Regions from separate parts of the Geodermatophilus sp. SYSU D00779 genome, predicted to be linked through region 3. Evidence: riboswitches for the same ligand, from Rfam matches in the RefSeq annotation. Region 3 holds a riboswitch; each other region holds the start of a gene.
The links. A riboswitch is a leader RNA that binds a small molecule or an ion and turns the genes downstream of it on or off. The one in region 3 is predicted to bind cyclic di-AMP.
Positions count from the first base shown of each region.

Region 1: it holds a riboswitch for cyclic di-AMP, as region 3 does, so the genes downstream of both, ACI79G_RS21570 (peptidoglycan DD-metalloendopeptidase family protein) here and ACI79G_RS02620 (NlpC/P60 family protein) in region 3, are expected to answer to the same signal.
Region 2: it holds a riboswitch for cyclic di-AMP, as region 3 does, so the genes downstream of both, ACI79G_RS10370 (hypothetical protein) here and ACI79G_RS02620 (NlpC/P60 family protein) in region 3, are expected to answer to the same signal.
Region 4: it holds a riboswitch for cyclic di-AMP, as region 3 does, so the genes downstream of both, ACI79G_RS20025 (hypothetical protein) here and ACI79G_RS02620 (NlpC/P60 family protein) in region 3, are expected to answer to the same signal.

Region 1 is NZ_JBJGZQ010000033.1:2,546-7,507, forward strand. It holds gene ACI79G_RS21565 (maleylpyruvate isomerase N-terminal domain-containing protein) at 1-681, shown strand, start outside; gene ACI79G_RS21570 (peptidoglycan DD-metalloendopeptidase family protein) at 755-1,975, opposite strand; cyclic di-AMP (ydaO/yuaA leader) riboswitch at 1,987-2,137, opposite strand; gene pstS (phosphate ABC transporter substrate-binding protein PstS) at 2,603-3,703, shown strand; tRNA gene ACI79G_RS21580 (tRNA-Ile) at 3,737-3,810, shown strand; gene ACI79G_RS21585 (methyltransferase) at 3,875-4,962, opposite strand, start outside.
Region 2 is NZ_JBJGZQ010000010.1:153,065-158,026, forward strand. It holds gene ACI79G_RS10355 (benzoate/H(+) symporter BenE family transporter) at 1-810, shown strand, start outside; gene ACI79G_RS10360 (acyl carrier protein) at 904-1,200, opposite strand; gene ACI79G_RS10365 (FAD-dependent monooxygenase) at 1,241-2,455, opposite strand; cyclic di-AMP (ydaO/yuaA leader) riboswitch at 2,751-2,898, shown strand; gene ACI79G_RS10370 (hypothetical protein) at 2,900-3,400, shown strand; gene ACI79G_RS10375 (polysaccharide deacetylase family protein) at 3,712-4,308, shown strand; gene ACI79G_RS10380 (hypothetical protein) at 4,603-4,929, shown strand.
Region 3 is NZ_JBJGZQ010000003.1:13,993-18,954, reverse strand. It holds gene ACI79G_RS02630 (glycosyltransferase family 4 protein) at 1-934, opposite strand, end outside; gene ACI79G_RS02625 (M48 family metallopeptidase) at 931-2,217, opposite strand; gene ACI79G_RS02620 (NlpC/P60 family protein) at 2,407-3,489, opposite strand; cyclic di-AMP (ydaO/yuaA leader) riboswitch at 3,506-3,654, opposite strand; gene ACI79G_RS02615 (hypothetical protein) at 3,851-4,195, opposite strand; gene ACI79G_RS02610 (protein kinase domain-containing protein) at 4,487-4,962, shown strand, end outside.
Region 4 is NZ_JBJGZQ010000028.1:5,743-10,704, reverse strand. It holds gene ACI79G_RS20040 (acyl-CoA synthetase) at 1-531, shown strand, start outside; gene phaZ (polyhydroxyalkanoate depolymerase) at 716-1,960, shown strand; gene ACI79G_RS20030 (class I SAM-dependent methyltransferase) at 1,980-2,612, opposite strand; gene ACI79G_RS20025 (hypothetical protein) at 2,653-3,528, opposite strand; cyclic di-AMP (ydaO/yuaA leader) riboswitch at 3,817-3,969, opposite strand; gene ACI79G_RS20020 (MFS transporter) at 4,111-4,962, opposite strand, start outside.

The DNA of each region.
Region 1 (4,962 bases), on a different contig from region 3:
GGCGGGGTGGGGACGCCGCCGGACGTCGACGCCACGAACGCGCGGGTGACCGCCGCGTACCGGGACGCCTCCCGGGAGGAGGTGCTGGCCGCGCTGCGCCGGAACGGGGAGGCCACCGCCCGGTACCTCGCCGAGGAGCCGGCAGAACTCGACACCGCACCGGCGGTGGCCGTCGTCGGCCGGCTGCCGCTGCTCAGCGTCGTCCTCGGGCAGGCCTACGAGCTCGCGGTGCACGGCCTGGACCTGGTGCCCTGCGGCGCGACCCCTCCCCCGCCCGCGGTCCTGCAGTCCGGGCTGGCCGCGCTGGCCGACGTGACCGGCGCGCTGGCGGCCCGCGAGGGGGTCAGCGGCGGCGCGACGCTGGCGACGCCGGAGGGCGGCTGGGCCTTCGCCGCCGACGGCTCCGGCTGGACGGTGCGCCCGACCCCCGCCGGCGACGTCCGGGGCACCGCGGTGGAGGCGCCGGCGGACCTGCTCCTGGAGGCCGCCTCGGGCCGGGTCAACCCGGTGGCGGCGCTGGCCCGGCGACGGCTGCGGGTGCACGAGCTGGGCGGCCTGCTGGCCCTGGCGCCGATCGTGCAGTCGGCGCCGGGCATCCCCGGCGGCCCGATCCTGGCGCTGGCGGCGCAGACCCTCGGGGGCGTGGGCGGCCTGCTCGGCCGGCTGCGCGGACGACGCTGAGAGACCTCCGGGGCCCTTCTCCGAGGGTGGGGAGGACGGGGTCCTTCCCCGGTGAGGCGAACAGGGTCCTGCTTCAGCAGGCGCCGCCCAGCGCGATGCCGTGCGACTGGAGCCACGGCATCGGGTTGACCCGGCTGGCGTAGAGCCCGCCCTGGTGCACCTCGAAGTGCAGGTGCGGCCCGGTGGACTGGCCCTTGTTGCCGACGTCGGCGATGTGGTCCCCGGCCTCCACGACCTGACCGGCGCCGACGTGGAACTGGTTCACGTGCCCGTAGAGGGTGATCTGCCCGTCGCCGTGCTGCACGTACACGGCCTGACCGAAGCCGCTCGCCGCGCCGGCCTGTAGGACGACGCCGTCCTCGGGCACGTAGATCGGGGTTCCGATGGGCGCGGCGATGTCGACGCCCTGGTGCATGGTCCCCCAGCGCGGGCCGTAGCAGGACGTCACCCGGCCGGCGGTCGGCATGCCGGACGTGCCCGAGGCGCTGGCCAGCGTCTGCTGCTGCTGGGCCTGGCGGGCGCTCCACGCGGCCGCGGCGTCGGCGGCGCCCTGCGCGGCGAGCAGCCGCTCGCCGGCCAGGCGGAGCTCCTCGTCGAGGCGGGCCTTCTCCGCTGCGCGGGCGTCGTAGTCGGCCTGGGCCCGGGCGAGGTGCTCGTTCGCCGCGCGCTCGGCCTCGTCGGCCTTGCGGGCGAGCTCGCCGAGCTGCGCGACGGCGGCCCGGGCGGCGCGGTCGGCCTCCTCGACCCGCGCCTGGACGGTGAGGAACTCCTGCAGCCGGTCGGCGCGGTGGTCACCGAGCTGCTCCATGGTGGCGGCCTGCTGCAGCAACTCGGTCGGGCTCTGCGCGTCGAGGATGAGCTCGAGGTCGCCGTAGCGCTCCTCGGCGCCCATGTAGGCCTCGCGGCCGAGCTGGGCGATGTCCTCCTCGGCCCCGGCGACGTCGGCCTGGGCGGCGGCCAGCTCGGCGGCGGTCCGCTCGGCCTCGGCCTGGCCCTGGGCCAGCTGGGCGCGGGCGACGAGGGCGGCGTCCGCGGCGGCCTCGGCCTCGATGGTCATCCGCTGGAGCTGCTCCTCCGCGGCCTTGACCTGCGCCTCGATGGCCTTGACCTGCTCCTCGAGCGAGGCCTGCTCCGAGGCGGCGGGGGCGGGCGCGGCCCCGGCGACGACGGGCGTGCCGGCCAGGAGCCCGACCACCGCGGCGGCGACGACGACGGCCCGACGCGGAGCGCGCGAGCGACTGCTGGGCGACGTGGCGCAGCGGACCACGGTGTTCAGGCGGTGCAGGGTCGCCAAGGCGACGGTTCTCCCATCCTCGCGACCGCCTACCGAGTTAGCTGACGGGTTCGGGCCGGACGGCGCCCTACCTGCCTGCGCAGCACGTGCGCATGCAGGACTCACCCCAGGTGTTCGGTGGGTCCCCGGTCCGCCTCGGCCCCGGGTCGGGACGTCGGCGGTTCGGCGGGGCCGTGCCGAGGCCCCCGGTTCCCGAGGAGCTGAGCCCGGCAGGGCCGTCGGGGAACCTACACGGATCCGGGCCCCGGGTCACGATCGGGTAACGGAGCCGGGGCGCCGCCTTGCCACCGGAGCGCCGTCTCCACTACGCGGCGTCAGCGCGCGACCGCGGAACGGTGACCGGGGTGCAGGTGTGACGCGCGAGGCGACCAGCAGGAACGCCGGGATCCCGCGGATTCCCGGCCGGACCGGCCGGCACACCACGTGTCCGGTGTGATCTCGCCCACGGGACCACTCGATCGGGGGGCTGTGGACGTCGCCCGGGCGTCGTCCACAGCCCTCCTCGCTGGGTGCGGAACCCGTGTAGCGGCGCCTCCGGGTGCTGATCGGTGAGGGCCGGGAGCGAGGCCTAGGGTCGTGTCCGGACGCCCGGCGCGGAGCGCGGGGCCGGATGGCGGGAGGACGCGGGTGTCGGCCCGGAGGAAGGTCGCCGCTGCTGTCGGGGTCGCCGTGGTGGCCGGTGCAGCGGTGGCCCTGTCGCAGTACGTGCCCCCGAACGAGCGCGGCCAGGGCACGGAAGCCGCCGGCGACCTCAGCGGCTCCCTCGTGGGCGCCGGGGCGAGCAGCCAGCAGGCGGCGATGCAGGGGTGGACGGCGGGGTACTCGGCGGTGCAGCCGGGCGTCACCGTGGACTACGACCCGGTCGGCTCCGGTGGTGGCCGCGAGCAGTTCGTCGCCGGTGGCATCGACTTCGCCGGCTCGGACGCGCCGCTCGACGAGGAGGAGCTCGTCGCGGCACGGGAGCGCTGCGGCGGCGAGGTGTTCGAGCTGCCGAACTACATCTCACCGATCGCAGCGGTCTACAACCTCCCGGGGGTGGCGGAGCTGGCCCTCTCCCCCGAGGTCCTGGCCCGGGTCTTCGCCCGGCAGATCACCCGCTGGGACGACCCCGCGATCGCCGCGGACAACCCCGGCGTCGCGCTGCCCGCCCTGCCGATCACCCCGGTGAACCGGTCCGACGAGTCCGGGACGACGGAGAACTTCACCGAGTACCTGGCCGCCGCAGCACCCGGGGCCTGGCCCTTCGAGCCCGACGGCGAGTGGCCCGTGGAGGGCGGCGAGTCGGCCCAGGGCAACTCCGGCGTGGTGGCCGCCGTCGCCGGCGGGCAGGGGACCATCGGCTACGCCGACCTCTCCCAGGCCGGCGACCTCGGGGTGGCCCGCATCGGCGTCGGCGGCGGGTTCGTCGCGCCGACGCCCGAGGCCGCGGCCGCCGTCGTGGAGGGGTCCGAGCCGCTGCCGGGCCGTGGTCCGTACGACTTCGCCCTGGAGCTCGAGCGGACGACGGCCGAGTCGGGCCGCTACCCGATCGTCCTGGTCAGCTACCACCTGGGCTGCATCGCGTACGAGGACCAGCTGACCGCCGACCTGGTCGCGGACTTCATGACGTACGTGACGAGCCAGGAGGGCCAGGCCGCGGCCGCCGAGGTGGCCGGCTCCGCGCCGATCTCCGAGGCGCTGCGCGAGCAGGCCCGGACGGCGATCGACGCCATCACCACCGCGTCCTGAGACGGTCCGCGCATCTGGCAGGCTGGACACCGCGGGGCGGTAGCTCAGCCGGTCAGAGCATGGGACTCATAATCCCTGGGTCGTGGGTTCGAGCCCCACCCGCCCCACGTATTGCGCATAACCTGCAGGTTTGGATCAGACAGCAGCTCCTGCTCCACATGTACGAGGTCGTCAGCCGGTCCGCGCTTCCAGGATGCAAACGGGTCCGGCCGGCACGACGTGGGTCAGCTCGAATCCGGCGCTGGCGAGAAGCGTACGAAACTCGTCCTCGGAGCGTTCCCGACCCACCTGGTCGACGAGCATCTCAAGATCCAGAAGCGTGGCGGCGGCGAGGTCCGTCGCCCGAGAGAGGACGAACTCCACAACGAGCAGTCGTCCGTGGGTGGGGACCGCTTCACGCAGCCGAGACAGGATCTGCCTGGCCGACTCGTCATCCCAGTCGTGCAGCACGAACTTGACAAGGTAGGCATCGGCACCGGGAGGAATGCGGTCGAAGAAAGAACCGGCAATCACCTCGACGCGATCTGCCACATCCGGCGCGCGCAGGTCATCGTGCAGCGCGGCCACGGTGGAGGGCCGGTCGAAGAGCACGCCGTGCAGCCGCGGGTTCGCTTGCAGCACAGCGGCGAGCAGGTGCCCGTGGCCGCCGCCGACGTCGACCAGCGTGGAGCACACGGAGAAGTCATAGGCCGCCACAATTGCCGGCGTGAGGCGGCTGGAGACGCTGGTCATGGCCGCGTCGAAGACAGCTCCGGCCGCGGGGTCGACGTCGTTGAAGTACTGCCACAGCGACATCCCGTAGACCGCGTCGAACGCGGGCCGCCCCGTGCGGATGCTGTGCGGAAAGGCTCCCCAGGAACGCCACTCCCACTCGGACCCGAACATGCGAGCGGTGTCGCGCAGGGATTCGGGATGGGTCGAGGCGAGCGTGGCCGATCGCGGAGTTTGCGCGAAGCGCTGCTCCTCAAGCTCCTCGAACATACCGTGGGCGGCGAGGGCCCGCAGCAGACGATAGAGAGACGGGGCGTGGCTGCCCGTGGCCTCGGCGAGATCGTCGATGGACCGCGGACCATCCGCTACCAGGTCGGCGAGGCCGAGCTCCGCGGCCGTCTCGACCGCACGTGCGAGCCGTTGCCCGCGCAGCATCCCCACCACCGCGAGAATCGCCTTGTTGTCCTCCAGGGCCTGGCGGTCACTGACGGCGGATTCCGACAGGTCAACCAGGCCCGCCTTGACGGTCGGTGGGGACGGATCCGATT
Region 2 (4,962 bases), on a different contig from region 3:
ATCGTGATGGCCATGGTCGCCGGGATCTTCCTGCGGTTCGGGATCGACCTGGTGCACTCCCTGCGGGACGACGTGGGGATCGCCGCCCCCATGGTCCTGGCCTTCCTGCTCCTCAGCGCGCTGCCGCGGCTGGGGCGGCGGATCCCGCCGATCATCGGGGCGCTCGTCGTGGGAGCGGCGACGGTGCTGGTGTCCGGCCGGTTCCGCCCCGCCGGAGCCGCGGAGTGGTTCGCCGCGCCGGTGCTGCAGGTGCCCGAGTGGTCGCTGCAGGCGGTGCTGGAGCTGGTCGTGCCGCTGGCCATCACCGTGCTGGTGGTGCAGAACGGCCAGGGGATCGCGGTGCTGCGGGCCGCCGGACACGCGCCACCGATCAACGTCGTCACCGTCGCCTGCGGCGCCTGGTCGCTCCTCACGGCGGCGGTGGGCACGGTGTCGACCTGCCTGACCGGGCCGACGAACGCGCTGCTCTCGGCGTCCGGGGAGCGTTCCCGGCAGTACACCGCCGGGATCACCTGCGGCCTGCTGGCCATGCTGTTCGGTCTGTTCGCGCCGCTGTTCACCAGCGCCATGCTGGCCACGCCGCCGGCGTTCATCGCCACGCTCGGCGGCCTGGCCCTGCTGCGGGTGCTGCAGGGGTCCTTCGTCGCGGCGTTCAGCACCCGCTTCACCCTCGGCGCCCTCGTGACCTTCGTGGTGACCGTCGCCGACGTGACGGTGCTGAACGTCGGGGCCGCCTTCTGGGGTCTGCTCGCGGGGTTGGCCGTCTCCGGGCTGCTGGAGCGCCCGGACTTCTCCCCGGCCCCGAGCTGAGCGCCGGTCCCGGGGATCGGCGACCGCCGCTGGTGCCGACCCTCCCGGGCCCATCCGTGGCGGACCGGCCCGGGCCGCGCGCACGGTCGGGGATCAGCCGCCCGGGGCGGGCCGCTCCCGCCCAGCTCGGGGCGGCGTCCACGGTGGCGCGGTGGTCGCCTGCTCGAGGTACCGGAGGGCATCGCCCACCGTCGTGAACCGCGCCCAGTCGTCGTCGGGGACGAGCACGCCGAACCGGTCCTCGGCCGCGACGAGGACCTCGGCCATCGCCAGGGAGTCGAGGCCGAGGTCCTCGGTGAAGGACTTCTCCGGGGCGATGTCGGCGGGGTCGGTGCCGGCGACCGTCCGCAGGACCTCCGCCGGCCCCTCCTCCAGCTCGTCTCGCGTCATCAGGGTGCTGCCTCCGGTCGGTGGCGGGGCGTCCCGTGGCTCAGCGGGGTGCGGGAGCGGACGCCCGGAGCGCCTGCTGCACGTCGTACTCGTGGATCCAGCCGAAGTCCTCCGGGAACCTCGCCACCTTCGCGTCCCGCATCCGGGCGACCGGTCCGTCGGGCAGGTGGAGCAGGGAGTTGGTGACCCAGGAGCTGCGCTGGATCGCGCGTGTGCGGGCCCGGCGGAGCGTCTGGTACCGGGAGAACACCGGCTCCAGATCGTCGCCGGGCCGGGCGCCGGCGACCAGCGCGGCCAGGGCGAAGGCGTCCTCGATCGAGGTGTTCGCACCCTGTCCCTGGTGCGGCAGCATGCCGTGTGCGGCGTCGCCGAGGACGACGACCCGGCCCCGGTACCAGCGCAGCAGGGGGCGCACCGTGAACAGCCCCCACCGGATCGGGCTCTCGGCCGCTCTGATCATCTCGGTGACGGCGCGGTGCCAGCCCCGGAAGGACGCGACCGGGACGTCCTCGTGCACCTCGGCCACCGTGCCGTCGTGCAGCCAGGTCGGCGGGCCCTCCACCACCGCGAAGAAGTTGACCAGCTCGCCGGCACCGCCGATCGCGTAGTGCAGCAGGTGCGCGTCGGGGCCCATCCAGAACTGGATCGCGTGCGGATCGGGCAGGGAGGGCAGGTTCTCGGTGGGCACGATGCCGCGGAAGGCGCTGGTACCGGAGTAGACGGCGTCGTCCGCACCGGTGACCCACCGGCGGACGGTGGACCGCACGCCGTCGGCGCCGACGACCACGTCGGCGCGTGCCACCCGACCGTTGGCGAACTCGAGCACGACCGAGTCGCGCTCCGGGACGAGATCGGTCAGCCGGCAGCCCAGGTGCAGGTGCTCGGCGCCGAACGCGCCGCTGAGGGTCCTCTGCAGGTCGGCGCGGTGGATGCCGAAGTACGGCGCACCGAACCGGTCCACGTAGGTACCGCCCTCGGCCACCGGGTGGGCGGCGATGCGGCTGCCGTCCTGCCAGTGGCGGTAGACCAGCTCCGTGGGGATCGTCGAGGCCGCGGCCAGTTCGTCGAGCAGGCCCAGCCGGGCGTACTCCCGGGTGGCGTTGGCCGACAGCGCGATCGCCGCACCGATCTCGGTCAGTTGCGCGGCCTGCTCGAACACCTCGGCCCGCACACCCCGCTCACGCAACGCCAGGGCCAGGGACAGTCCCCCGATGCCGGCGCCGACGATCGCCACCCGGAGGTCGGGATCCCTCATGCGGCTCGACGCTAGCCAGTGGGCGCGGTCCCGCACAGGTGCGCCGGCCGGGTGGGACGAGGGCCGAGCCGGGCCGGGCTCGACCGGCGTGCGCTGTCATCGGTCACGCCGCCCGAGGTGTGCACCCAGCCGGTCCCGGACCGTGAGCGCACGGCCCGGGAGGGGTGACGGCACTGCGGCCGCCGGCCGTCTCTCCGCGCTCCGTTTGCTGTGACCCACGTCACAACCTACGGTCAGGCCGCCCGCATCCGCGGGACGGTCCGGTAGCACGCCGAGTCCTGCCGCTGGCCGGGCCGACCTCGACTCACCTCAGGCAGGAACGGGAGATCGCAGGACCTCCGGGCCGCCTCAGCGGTCCTCGGGGTGAAGCCGTGCTCCCCACGGCCGGGCAGTCCTCCCGCCCGAACCCGACAGCTCATCCCGCAGGCGCGCTCGGAGGATCTCATGCACCAGCACATCCTCGGCATGCGTCGTCCCGTCCGGGCGGTGCTGCCCCTCCGCCTGGCCGTCGTGGCGGTCCTGGCGCTCGCCGTCCTCGCGGTACCGGCCCCGGCGAGGGCGGACTCCGACGCCTCGACCAGTGCAGCAGTGGACCTGTGCGCGACCGTCGCCTCGCGTGCCGGTTTCACCGGCGACCGGCTCGTCACCGCGGTCGCGGTGGGCATGGGGGAGTCGTCCTGCCGTGCGGACGCGCAGAACGCGAACGGCCCGACGAAGGGCTGTCCGAACGGCTCGGTGGACCGTGGTCTCTGGCAGATCAACAGCTGCTGGCACCCCTCGGTCTCCAAGAGCTGCGCCTACGACGCCCAGTGCAACGCCAACGCCGCCCATCGGATCTCCGCCAAGGGCACCAACTTCAAGCCGTGGGTGGCCTACACCAACGGCTCGTACCGGAAGCACCTGGAGGCGGCCCGGGCCGCGGTCGGCCGACTCAGCCGGACCTAGGTCCCCGGGTGAGGCACCTCACCGTGCCCGGACCCGGGACCCGTCGGCAGGGCACGCCGGCGGGATCGGCGTGCCCTGCCACGGCGGACCCACCCGACCGATCCCGCCGGCCCGGTGGGCCGAGCCGGACCCCCGCGCCGTCTCCCGGAGCCGGGTCGCAGGCCCTCCTCCGCCCCAGCCGGCGCAGGGCCACCAGGGCTCAGGGGCGGGGGAGCGGCGGCAGGGTGGGCCGGGACCACGGACCGGCACGCGCGCTGACGAGGCCGGGTCCGAGCCGCTGGACCGGCCTCGTCACCGGCGCACTCCTGCTGGTGCTGCTCGCTGCGCCGGCTCGGGCGGCGTCGGCGCCGCAGCAGTGTGCAGCCGGCTCCGTCCGGCTCACCTTCGACGACGGGCCCTCCGCGACCGCCACAGCCGACATCCTGGACACGCTGGCGGACCGGGGCGTGGAGGCGACGTTCTTCGTCACCGGCGAGATGGCCGCTGCCCGACCCGACCTCGTCCGTCGCGCCAGCCAGGAGGGCCACCGGATCGGCAACCACTCGTGGAACCACCCGAGGCTCACCACGCTGGACCAGGCGCAGGTGGAGTCGCAACTGCGACGCACCAACGAGGTCATCGAGCGGGCCACGGGGCGCTCCCCCGGGGAGTGGCGCCCGCCGTACGGGGACACCAACGGCGTCGTGGAGGCGGCCGCCCGGCAGGTCGGCCTGGACGCGATGGTGTTGTGGACCGTCGACCCCCGTGACTGGGCGGACCCGCCGGCGACGACGATCCGGGACCGGGTGCTGCGGGACGTGCGGCCGGGGAGCGTCGTGCTGTTGCACGACGCCACGGGGCACAACACCCCCGCAGCCCTGCCCATGATCCTGGACGGGCTGGCCGAGAGGGGGTACTGCACGCAGTGAGGCCCCCCACCAGGCCGCGGAGCGCCGGAGCGGTCAGCGCCTTCGCTGCGCGCTCGCCGGCACGAGCCCCTCGCTGTAGCGGGTGGCGACTGCTCAGGAGCGACACACCGACGGCGCGGCGATGGCCGCACGGCGCGGGGTCGGCTGCAGCGACCGGAGCGATGCCGGCCGGATCCCACGGAGCCAGGTCGGCGACGAGTCGGGCGACGGTGGGGGACGACCGAGACGGTCGGTGGAGGTCCCCTGGCCGCGGGGCCGGCGACGCCACTGGCGTCGGCGGCGCTGACCGGCGTCATGACGACGGCGATCCGCGAGGTGCACCTGCCCAACGGTCCGTGGGCCGCCAACGGCCGCTGGGAGCACAACGCCGTCCTGATCGCGGCCGTGACGTCGCTGGCCGGGACCGGGCCCGGGGACCTGTCCCTCGACCGCCTCCTGGGGACCGAGCGCAGCGGGCCCCTGTGGGCGTTGGCCGCGCTGGGCACCGGCGTCGGGACGGCGTTCCTGACGATGGCGCTCGGCCGTCGGGGCCGGCCGACAGCTGCTGCCGGCCCTCGGTCGACGGCGGTCGAGGCGCCGCACGGCGACACCGCCGGGGACCCGACCACGGCGGGGGCCTGACCGGAGCGGGCACTCGCAACCGCTGCCGCGCCC
Region 3 (4,962 bases):
GCACCGTCTCCGGCGCCCCACCGGAGGTGCCGGCCACCACGGGCCGGCCGCAGGCGGCCGCCTCCAGGTACACCATGCCCAGGCCCTCGACGTCCAGACCGCCGCGGCGGGTGCGGCAGGGCATGGCGAACACGTCGCCTGCCGCGTAGTGCTCCGGCAGCTGTTCCGGTGGCACCGGCCCGGTGAGGACGACGGAGCGCTCCAGCCCCCGCGCGGCGACCTCCCGGCGCAGGCGGTCCTCCAGCGGGCCGCCGCCGACGAGCAGCAGCCGCGCGTCGGGGTGCCGCGCGAGCACCCGCGGCCACGCCGCGACCAGCACGTCCTGGCCCTTGCGCGGCACCAGCCGTGAGACGCAGGCGACGACGGGTGCGCCGCCCAGCCCGTGGCGCGCCCGCACCGCCGCCCCGTCGGCGTCCGGGGTGAAGCGGTCGACGTCCACCCCGGGCGAGAGTTGCGCCATCCGGGTGACCCCGCCCAGCGCCGGCGCCAGCCGGTCGCGCGTGTAGTCGCTGATGTAGGTCAGCACGTCGAGCCCGGCGGCGATCCGCCGCATCAGCTGCCGCGCGCCGGGCAGCGCCACCCAGCCGGTCTCGTGGCCGTGCGTGGCGCCGACCAGGTGGTGCACCCCGGCGTCCCGCAGCGCCGGGGCGAGCACCCCCAGCGGGGCCGCCGCGCCGAAGAAGGCGGTGTCGCAGCCGTGCCTGCGGGCCAGCCCGGCCGCCGCGCGGGCCACTCCGGGTGTGGGCAGCAGCACGCCGGTCGGGTGGCGGACCACCTCGTAGGGCAGCGCGGCGTCGTGGGCCTGCCAGCCGGGCGACCGGGAGGCGAGCACGACCAGTGACCCCGGCGGGCGGCGGGCCAGCAGTGCGGCGACGAAGGTCTGGATGCCACCCTGGCGCGGCGGGAAGTCGTTGGTGACGACCAGCGTCCTCACCCGGCGTCCTCCAGCCGCTGCCAGTCCTCGGCGAAGGCGATCCGCTGCGCGCCGGTCGGGTGCGAGCCGAAGAACCACTGCCAGGCCGCGGGCGGGTCCGGGTCGCTGAGGTTGGTGGCGGCCAGCTCGCGCTGCATCGCGGTGAACGCCCCGGCGTCCCCGGTGAGGTCGAGCGCGCGCAGGTCGGCGCGCGCCTCCACCTGCCGCGACACCAGGTTCTGCACCGGCGTGCTCAGCAGCCCGCCCACCGACAGCAGGAGCAGCACCAGGGGGACGACGGCCGGGTCCGCCGGCGACCGCGCGCCCGCGCGGCGCAGCAACGGCGTCCAGGACAGCAGCCAGCCCGACAGCGCCACCGCGGCCGCTGCCCCCAGCGCCCCGACCAGGGTGCCGGTGAGCACGTCGCCGTGGACGACGTGGCCGAGCTCGTGCGCCACGATCGACTCGACCTCCTCGTCGGACAGGTGCTCGAGCGTCGTGTCGTAGAGGACGATGCGGCGGGTCGACCCGAAACCGGAGACGTAGGCGTTGAGCGCCGTGGTCCGCCGGGAGGCGTCGGAGACGAGCACGTCCTGCACCGGGGTGCCGTTCTCCTCCGCCAGGTCGAGCAGCTCGGTGCGCAGCTCACCGGGGGGCAGCGGCTCGAAGCGGTTGAACGCCGGCTCGATGACCAGCGGGTAGAGGAACGACCCGACGACGACGAAGCCGGCCGCCACCGCCGCGGCCCACGCCCACCAGGTGCGCGGCGCCCGCCGGACCAGCCAGAGGAAGGACGCCAGCGCGAGGGCGGTGAGGACGGCGCTGATGGCGGTCGAGACCGCGAGGTCGCGCAGCCACAGCCCCCAGCTGCGGATCGAGATGCCGTACCGGTGCCGGACCACCTCGGCGTACGCCGACACCGGGAGCGTGGCCAGCTGGCCGAGGACCACCACGGCCGCCGTGCCCAGCAGCACCTGGGCGACCCGCCCTCCGCCGACCGGTCGCGCCGCGGCCCGCACCACCCGCGCCCCCAGCGGGGTCAGCCCCAGGACGGCGGAGACGGCCAGGCCGAGCAGCAACGAGGTCAGCGAGGCCGGCCGCAGCGCCCCGGCGAAGGCCTCGGTCCGGGTCAGGAGGTCCGGGGGCAGGACCGCCGCCGGGTCGACGGGCGTACGCCCACCCGGCGGCTCGGGCAGCAGCGTCCACGGCGGGACCGTCACGAGGACGACGACGAGCGCGGCGCCGAGCACGCCCGCGACCAGGAGCGCGGCCCGGCGGGAGCTCCCCCCGCCCGCCTCGCTCACCCGGCCGATCCTAGGTCGGGCCGAGCGGCGGCCGGGACGGCACCCGGCCGGGGGTGGACCGGTCGTGGGCGTCCGACCGGCCCCGTCCCGGGTCCCGCCCCGAGCCCTGGCGGCCTCCTTGCAGGGTCCCGCCGCGAGCCTGCGAGTGGCGGGGGGCAAGGGGGTCCTTCCAGGGGAGGACGGGGGCCTTCAGACGATGCGGCGCATCGCGCTGATGCCGCCCATCGAGTCGACGCTCACGACCTTCACCGGCTGGCCCGACGTCGAGGCGTGCACCATCTGGCCGTTGCCGATGTACATCGCCACGTGGCTGACGGGGCTGTGGTAGAAGATCAGGTCGCCGGGCTGCAGCTCGGACCGGGACACCGCGGAGCCCATCGTCGCCTGCATCCGCGAGGAGTGCGGCAGGCTGGTGCCGGCCGCGGCGTACGCGTACTGGGTCAACCCCGAGCAGTCGAAGGCGTCCGGTCCGCCGGCGCCCCACACGTACGGGTCCCCGACCTGCGCCAGGGCGGTGTCGACGGCGGCCTGCGCGGCGCCGGTGGCCGCGGCGGCCGGCGCGGCGGGGACCGGCCGGCCGGCGTGCGCGGCCACCACCTCCTGCTGCTGCGGTGCCGACAGCGCGTCGTACTGCGCCTGGTAGTCGGCGATGTCCGCCTCGAGCCGGGCCTGGCGGGCGGTGACCTCGTCGAGCGTGCGCCGGGCGGCGGTCTGCGCGGCGTCGGCGTCGGCGTGGGCCCGCTCGGCCTCAGCGGCGGACGCGGCGACCTCGCCCAGTACGTCGTCGGTGTGGCCGGCGATGGCGTCGAGGGTGGCCAGCTGCGAGACGAACTCCTCGGCCGACCGGCTGGTCATCAGCAGGTCCAGCTCGGGCATGCCGTCGCCGGAGGTGAAGGCGGTGCGGGCGACCTGGCGGATCCGACCGTCGAGCGCGTCGAGCTGCGACTGGGCCTCGGCGACCGCCTGGTCGGCGCTCCGGACGGCGGCCTGCTGCTGCGCCAGCGTCTCGCGGGCCTCGTTGACCTGCTCGGTGACGACCTCGAGCTCGTGCGCGGCCTGGGCGACCAGCTGGGCGGCCCGCGCGGCGCTCGTGGGGTCCTCCGGATCCGCGACGGCGGTGCCCGGCAGCAGCGTCAGGGCGAGGGTGGCGGTGGCTCCCAGGACCAGTCCGCGGGCGATGCCGCGCGACGGGGTGGGGCGGCGGAACGCGACCGCGAGGTCGGGATGGCACTGATCGACGGCATGCCCCAGTGCAGGGCGGGGGGTCGCCACGGGCGGCGGCTCTCCGTTCTTCCTCAGCGACCGCCTACCGAGTTAGCTGACGGGTTCGGGCTGGGAAGAAGGCGCCCTATCTCCGCGCCCCGGCGGACCGGCGCGCGGGAGAACTCACCCCAGTGCTGCGGTGGGTCCCCGGTTCCCCCTCGGCGCCGGTGCGGCGCGTCGGGCGATTCGGCGGTGAGCGGCCGAGGTCACCCTCGTGCAGGTGACGACCACCCGGCCGGACCGGCTCACCGTACGGGGGTGTCGAAGAAGTGACGAACGGGGGTGCCGGGGACTGTGGGGTCGGTGTTCCTCCTGGTCGGCGACACGCCGTCCGTCGCGCCCGGCTCACGCGGACGCCGGAGCACCCCGCTCACCCGGTGCGCCGCTGCGACCCCTGACCGCCGCCCCGCCGCTGCGGCGCGGCCCGTCGTGCCGGGACCGGGCGGGCCGAGTGCTGGTGGCGCAGCGGCGGCACCAGACCGGCGTCGGCCAGCACCTGGACGGCGCGCCGCTCGACCTCGTCGAACTCCACGACCACCCCCGGCGGCAGCACGACGACGTCCTCGGCGGACAGCCGGTCCTCCCGCCGCCCGGTCATCGGCACGACCGTCGGGTCGGCGCCCTGCCAGCCCGGTGGCGCCCCCAGCAGCACGGTGACGACGCAGTCGCCGCAGCCGGTACCGCGGGCGGTGCAGGTGTCGCAGTCGATGTACACGGTGCACTCCTCTGCTCGCCGACCCTCGTCACGGGAGCCGTCCGTGGCCCCGGTCGATCCGGGCAGGACGCTAGGAGCGGACACCGACAGTTCCGTGCGACCGCGCCCCGACAGACGGGCCGCCAGGCGTTGCACCACCCGATCGTGTCGGATCGTCCCCCGGGAGACGCAGGACCCTGGGCAGCCGAGGCTCCGCGACCTAGGGTCCGTCCCGCTGCGCGGAGCTCGGTCGCGAGGGGGGACACCGATGACAGCGTCTCGGCCCGGAACGGCCGCCCGGCGGGTGGCCGGGTGCTGCACGTGACCGGCTTCGGCCCCTACGTCCTGCACGACCTGCTCGGCCGCGGCGGCATGGGCGAGGTGTACCGCGCCTACGACCGCGAGCAGGCCCGCTGGGTCGCGCTCAAGCTGCTGCCGGCCGGCGTGGCCGCCGACGAGGGGTACGTCGAACGCTTCAAGCGGGAGTCCTACGCCGCCGCGCAGCTCAACGACCCGCACGTCATCCCGATCCACCGCTACGGCGAGATCGAGGGCCGGCTCTACATCGACATGCGCCTGGTCGACGGCACCGACCTCGCCGGGGTGATCGCCCAGGAGGGGCCGCTGCACCCGGCACGGGTGGTGCGGATCGTCGAGCAGGCCGCCCGGGCCCTCGACGCCGCGCACGCCCGGGCGCTGGTCCACCGCGATGTCAAGCCGTCCAACCTCCTGGTCGCGGCGCAGGACTTCGTCTACCTCGTGGACTTCGGGATCGCCCAGGTCGGCGG
Region 4 (4,962 bases), on a different contig from region 3:
GTCGTCAACAGCGAGACCCGGATCGTGGACGACGCCGACGACCCGGTGGGCCCGGGCGTCGAGGGCGAGATCGTGCACCGCAGCCCGCACGCCACCGCCGGCTACTGGAACGACCCGGAGAAGACGGCCGAGGCGTTCCGCAACGGCTGGTTCCACAGCGGCGACCTCGGCGTGGCCGACGAGGACGGCTACATCACGATCGTCGACCGCAAGAAGGACGTGATCAAGACCGGCGGGGAGAACGTGGCCAGCCGCGAGGTGGAGGAGGTCCTCTACCAGCACCCCGCCGTCGCGGAGGTCGCCGTCTTCGGCATCCCCCACCCGCGCTGGATCGAAGCCGTCGCCGCGGTCGTCGTCCCCCGGGACGGGCAGCCGGTCGACCCCGACCAGCTGGTGGCGTTCTGCCGCGAGCGGCTCGCCGGTTACAAGACGCCCCGGTACGTGGCCGTCGCCGACGGCCTGCCCAAGAACGCCAGCGGCAAGATCCTCAAGCGCGAGCTGCGCACGGCGTACGCGGACCTCGTCGGCTGACAGCCGCGGGAGCATCGCAGCGAGCGCCAGCGAGCGAGGAGCGGACCGGGGCGCGGAAGCCGACCGGTGTCGTCGCCGGCTGACCGACCCCGCGCGTCCCGACGGGCCCTCCCCGGGACCGTCGGTTAGCGTCGGCAGCGTGTGGCACCGGCCACACAGCAGGAGCTCCGAAGGGCGGACACCCGTGCTCTACACCGCGTACGAGTGGCAGCGGCGGCTGACCGCCCCGGCCCGGACGACGTCGGCGCTGACCGCCCGTGCCCTGGAGTCGCTGCCCGCGCCGCTGGCCGGGCTGCCCGGGACCCGCCGGCTGCGGGCGGCCTGCCGGGTGGTCGCCGACGCGCACCCCACGCACGTCCGTCCCGACTGGGGCATCGACACGGTGGACGTCGACGGGCGGTCCGCCGAGGTGGTCGTGGAGCCGGTGCTGTCGACGCCGTTCGCCGACGTCCTGCACTTCTCCAAGCCCGACATCGCCGGCCAGCCGCAGGTGCTGGTCGTGGGGCCGATCTCCGGGCACTTCGCGACGCTGCTGCGCCCCACGGTGCGCACCCTGCTGGCCGACCACGACGTGTTCGTCGTCGACTGGCACAACGCCCGCGACGTCCCGGTGGGCGCCGGCCGGTTCGGGCTGGACGAGTACGTGGACCACGTCCTGCAGGCCGTGCGGCACCTGGGCCGGGACACCCACGTCCTGGCCGTGTGCCAGCCCGCGCCGCTCGTGCTCGCCGCCGTCGCCCTGCTGGCCGCCGACGACGACCCCGCCCAGCCGCGCAGCCTCACGCTGATCGCCGGCCCGATCGACACCCGGGTCAACCCCAACCGGGTCAACGCCGGCGCCGGCCGCGTCCCGCTGTCCCGGTACGAGCGGCTGCTGACCACGACCGTCCCGGCCCGGTACCCGGGCGCCGGACGGCGGGTCTACCCCGGGGTCGCCCAGCTCACGGCCTTCATGTCGATGAACCCGCGGCGGCACCTCGGCGCCCACCTGGGGATGTACCGCGCCATGGTGGCCGGCGACGAGGCGACCGCGGCCGCCACCCGCGCCTTCTACGACGAGTACGGCGCGGTGATGGACGTGCCCGCGGAGTTCTACCTGGAGACGCTGGATCGGGTCTTCATGGCGCACGACCTGCCCCGCGGCGTCCTGACGTGGCGCGGCCGGCGCGTGGACCCCTCGCTCATCGAGGAGACCGCGCTGCTCACCGTCGAGGGCGCCCAGGACGACATGTGCTCGCCCGGGCAGACCGAGGCCGCGCACGCGCTGTGCACCGGGCTCCCGCCCGAGCGGCGGCGGCACCACCTGCAGCCGGGCGTGGGCCACTACGGCGTGTTCGCCGGCTCGCGCTGGGAGTCCGAGATCTACCCGGTCGTCCGCGCCTTCATCGCCGAGCACGACACCGAGCGGACGGTCGCCCCGCTCTTCTGACGTCCGGCGGGCGGCCGGCTCAGGGCCGGGTCGCGACGAGCGCCGTCCAGCAGCCGGCGAGCCGGGTGTCCTGCGCGGTCACGGTCAGCCCCGCCGCCCGGCACGCGGCGGCCAGGCCGTCCGGGGTGGGCCGGTCGCCGTCGGCGGGGTGGCGGGAGACCGCCCGCAGCGGGCGGCTGTCCACGAAACGCGCGGTCATCTCGCAGGAGTAGAGGCGCCCGCCGGGCCGCAGCACCCGCGCCGCTTCCCGGACGACGTCCCGCCAGGCGTCGGCGTGGTGCAGGACGTGGTAGCCGAAGACCGCGTCGTAGGCCCCGTCCTGCGCGGTCAGCGCCGTCGCGTCGCCGCACTGCACGTCGACCCGGCCGCTCAGGTCACGGACCGCCTCCCGGCACGCCGCGACGCTCGTCTCGTACCGCTCGACGCCGTCGGCGTGTGCGGCGCCGAAGACCTCCAGCGCCAGGCGCAGCCCGGTGCCGCGCCGCCCGGTGCCGAGCTCGAGGACCCGGCCGCCGGGCACCGGCCCGCCCAGCCGGAGCAGGACCGGCGCCTCGACGCGGCGCTGGACCAGCGCACGGACGCGCGAGTCGACCCACAGCCGGTTGGCGTCGACGAGGGTCGGCGGGACGGGACGGGAGGAGCTGGTGCCCATCGTGCCGTCCTGCCCCGCCGGCGCGGTGGGCAACCGCAGGTCAGCCCCGGTAGTTCACGTGCGGGTGGTCCATGTGGTTCGCCGTCGCGCCACCGCGGTCCGCCATCGCCTTCCAGGAGCCGTTGGGCGAGGACAGCATCCGCTGCTGCCAGATGACGTAGTCGACGCCGAGCTCGTCCCAGTGGGCGATGTGGTACGCGACGATCGCGTCCCCGAGGGCGGCGTCGGACAGCACCATGTAGTCCAGAGCCAGGCCGGACGGGTGGCCGCCCGGGTCGGCCGCGCTCGGGCGGGTGCCGCCCAGGGTGATCGAGTCGGCGCCGGGCACGTTGCTGACCACCCGGTTCGCCGCGGCCTGCACCACCGCGGCGACGGGACCGGCGGTGTTGCTGATGCGCGCGACCGTGCCGGCCGCGGCGGCCGAGGCCCGGGGCGCGGCCGCCGCGGGAGCTGCCGCACCCGCCTGCGCCGGGGCGGGACCGGCGGCGGCCTGCGCGGCCGCCGCGGCCTCGGCCTGCGCCTTCGCGGCGGCCTCCGCCTCGGCCTTCGCCTTCGCGGCGGCCTCGGCCTCGGCCCGCTGCCGGTCGAGCACCGCCTGGTCGGCGGCGGCCTGGACCTGCTGGGCGGCGGTCTCGGCGGCCTCGCGGGTGCTGCGGGTGGCGGCGAGGTCCTGCAGCGGCTGCAGCTCGGTGGCGACGTCGACGGGGCCGGAGCCGGCGGTCAGCCCGAGCTCCCGGGCGACGCTGACGGTCTCCGGCGGGGCGGCCTCGGCCTGCGCGGCCGGCTCGGGGCCGACGACGACGCCGGCCAGGACGGCGCCGGCGGTGGCCATCCCCAGGTACAGGGCGGGACGGCGGCGTGCGCGGGCGGGGCGGCGAGGGGAGGGGCGGCCAGAGGTGGTGGTGCGGGGGTCCATGGGGATGGGGTTCTCCGGGGTGCGGGCGCAGCGGCGCGCGTGGGCGCGCGGGTCTGCGGAGGCGTGCGGACGGCAGGGGGTCGCGGCCGTGCGGCGAGTGCCGAGGCGGGCGCACCGGAAGGGGGACGGCGGGGTGCCGGTCGAGCCGAGGTGCTCGGGGCTCCGGTGGGCCTGCGCGGGCGACGTCCGCTGCGGACGGCCGCGGGCGGTCAGGTGCGGGAGCGCCCCCGGGACCGGAGCCGGCGGGGTGGTGCAGCGGGGCAGGCGCACGCCATCCGGCGGCTCTCCGTTTCTTCCGACTGCCGCCTACCGAGTTAGCTGACGGGTTCGGGCGGGAAGCAGCCCTACCCGGCCCCGGACGTGCGTCCAGGAGCGGGATTCACCCCAGTACTGCGGTGGGTCCCCGGCTCGCCCCGGAAGGCGACTCGGCGGCGTCCGCTCGGGCCCCCCGTTGGGAGGCGGAACGACCGACCGGACCTGTCGACCGTAACGGCGTTATGCAACTGTGACAATCCGCGGGCCCGTTTTCGTGAGGTGATGCGCGTCGCGCACCCCGGGTTCGACGGCCGGAGGGTGTAGGGGTCACCTCCGGGCGAGGACGGCCAGCGCGGCCGCCGCGAGGGCGAGCGGGACGGTGAGCCAGAGCAGTGCGGCCTGCGGACCGCCGACGTCGGTCAGCCCCCTGCCGAGGAGGGGCGCGAGCAGACCGGCACACCCCCACGCGGTGAAGACCCGGCCGTACACCGCCGGGAAGGCGCGGACGCCGACCCGGTCCGCCGTCGCCGCCGGGACCAGCGCGGAGACCGCGCCGTACGCCAGTCCGACGACGAGCAGGCCGGTCAGGACGACGCCGGGTGCGGCCTCCACGGCCAGCCCGGCGACCGCGACGGCGGTGGCCGCGAGCGCGGTCGCCAGGGCGGGGAGGCGTCCGACGCGGTCCGACCACCACCCGGCACCCAGCCGGCCGGCCAGGTTGCCGGCGGCCAGCAGGGAGACGGCCGCTCCCACGGCTCCGGGCGCCAGGCCCCGGGCGGCGGCCAGGGGCGCGGCGGCGGCGAAGACGACCAGACCGGGCGCGGCACCTCCGGCGAAGAGGACCCACAGGGCTCCCACCGTCGTCCAGGGCACCGGCTCCTCGACGCAGTCGTGGCGCTGCTGGTCCCCCGCACCGCCGGGGGCGAGGGCGGCGGCGAGACCCACCAGACCGGCGACGAGCACGGCGAGGACGGCCAGGCAGGTCCGCCAGCCGACCACCGGCAGGACGTGCGGGGACACCAGGCCGAGCACCACCGGCCCGGCCGCGTACGCGCCGACCACCAGACCGCTGGCCGTGCCACGGCGCGCAGCGGGGACCCGGGCGGCGAGGGCGACCGCGACGCCGTAGGCCGACCCGTTGGCCGCGCCGAACAGCAGGCCGATCCCCAACCACGGCGT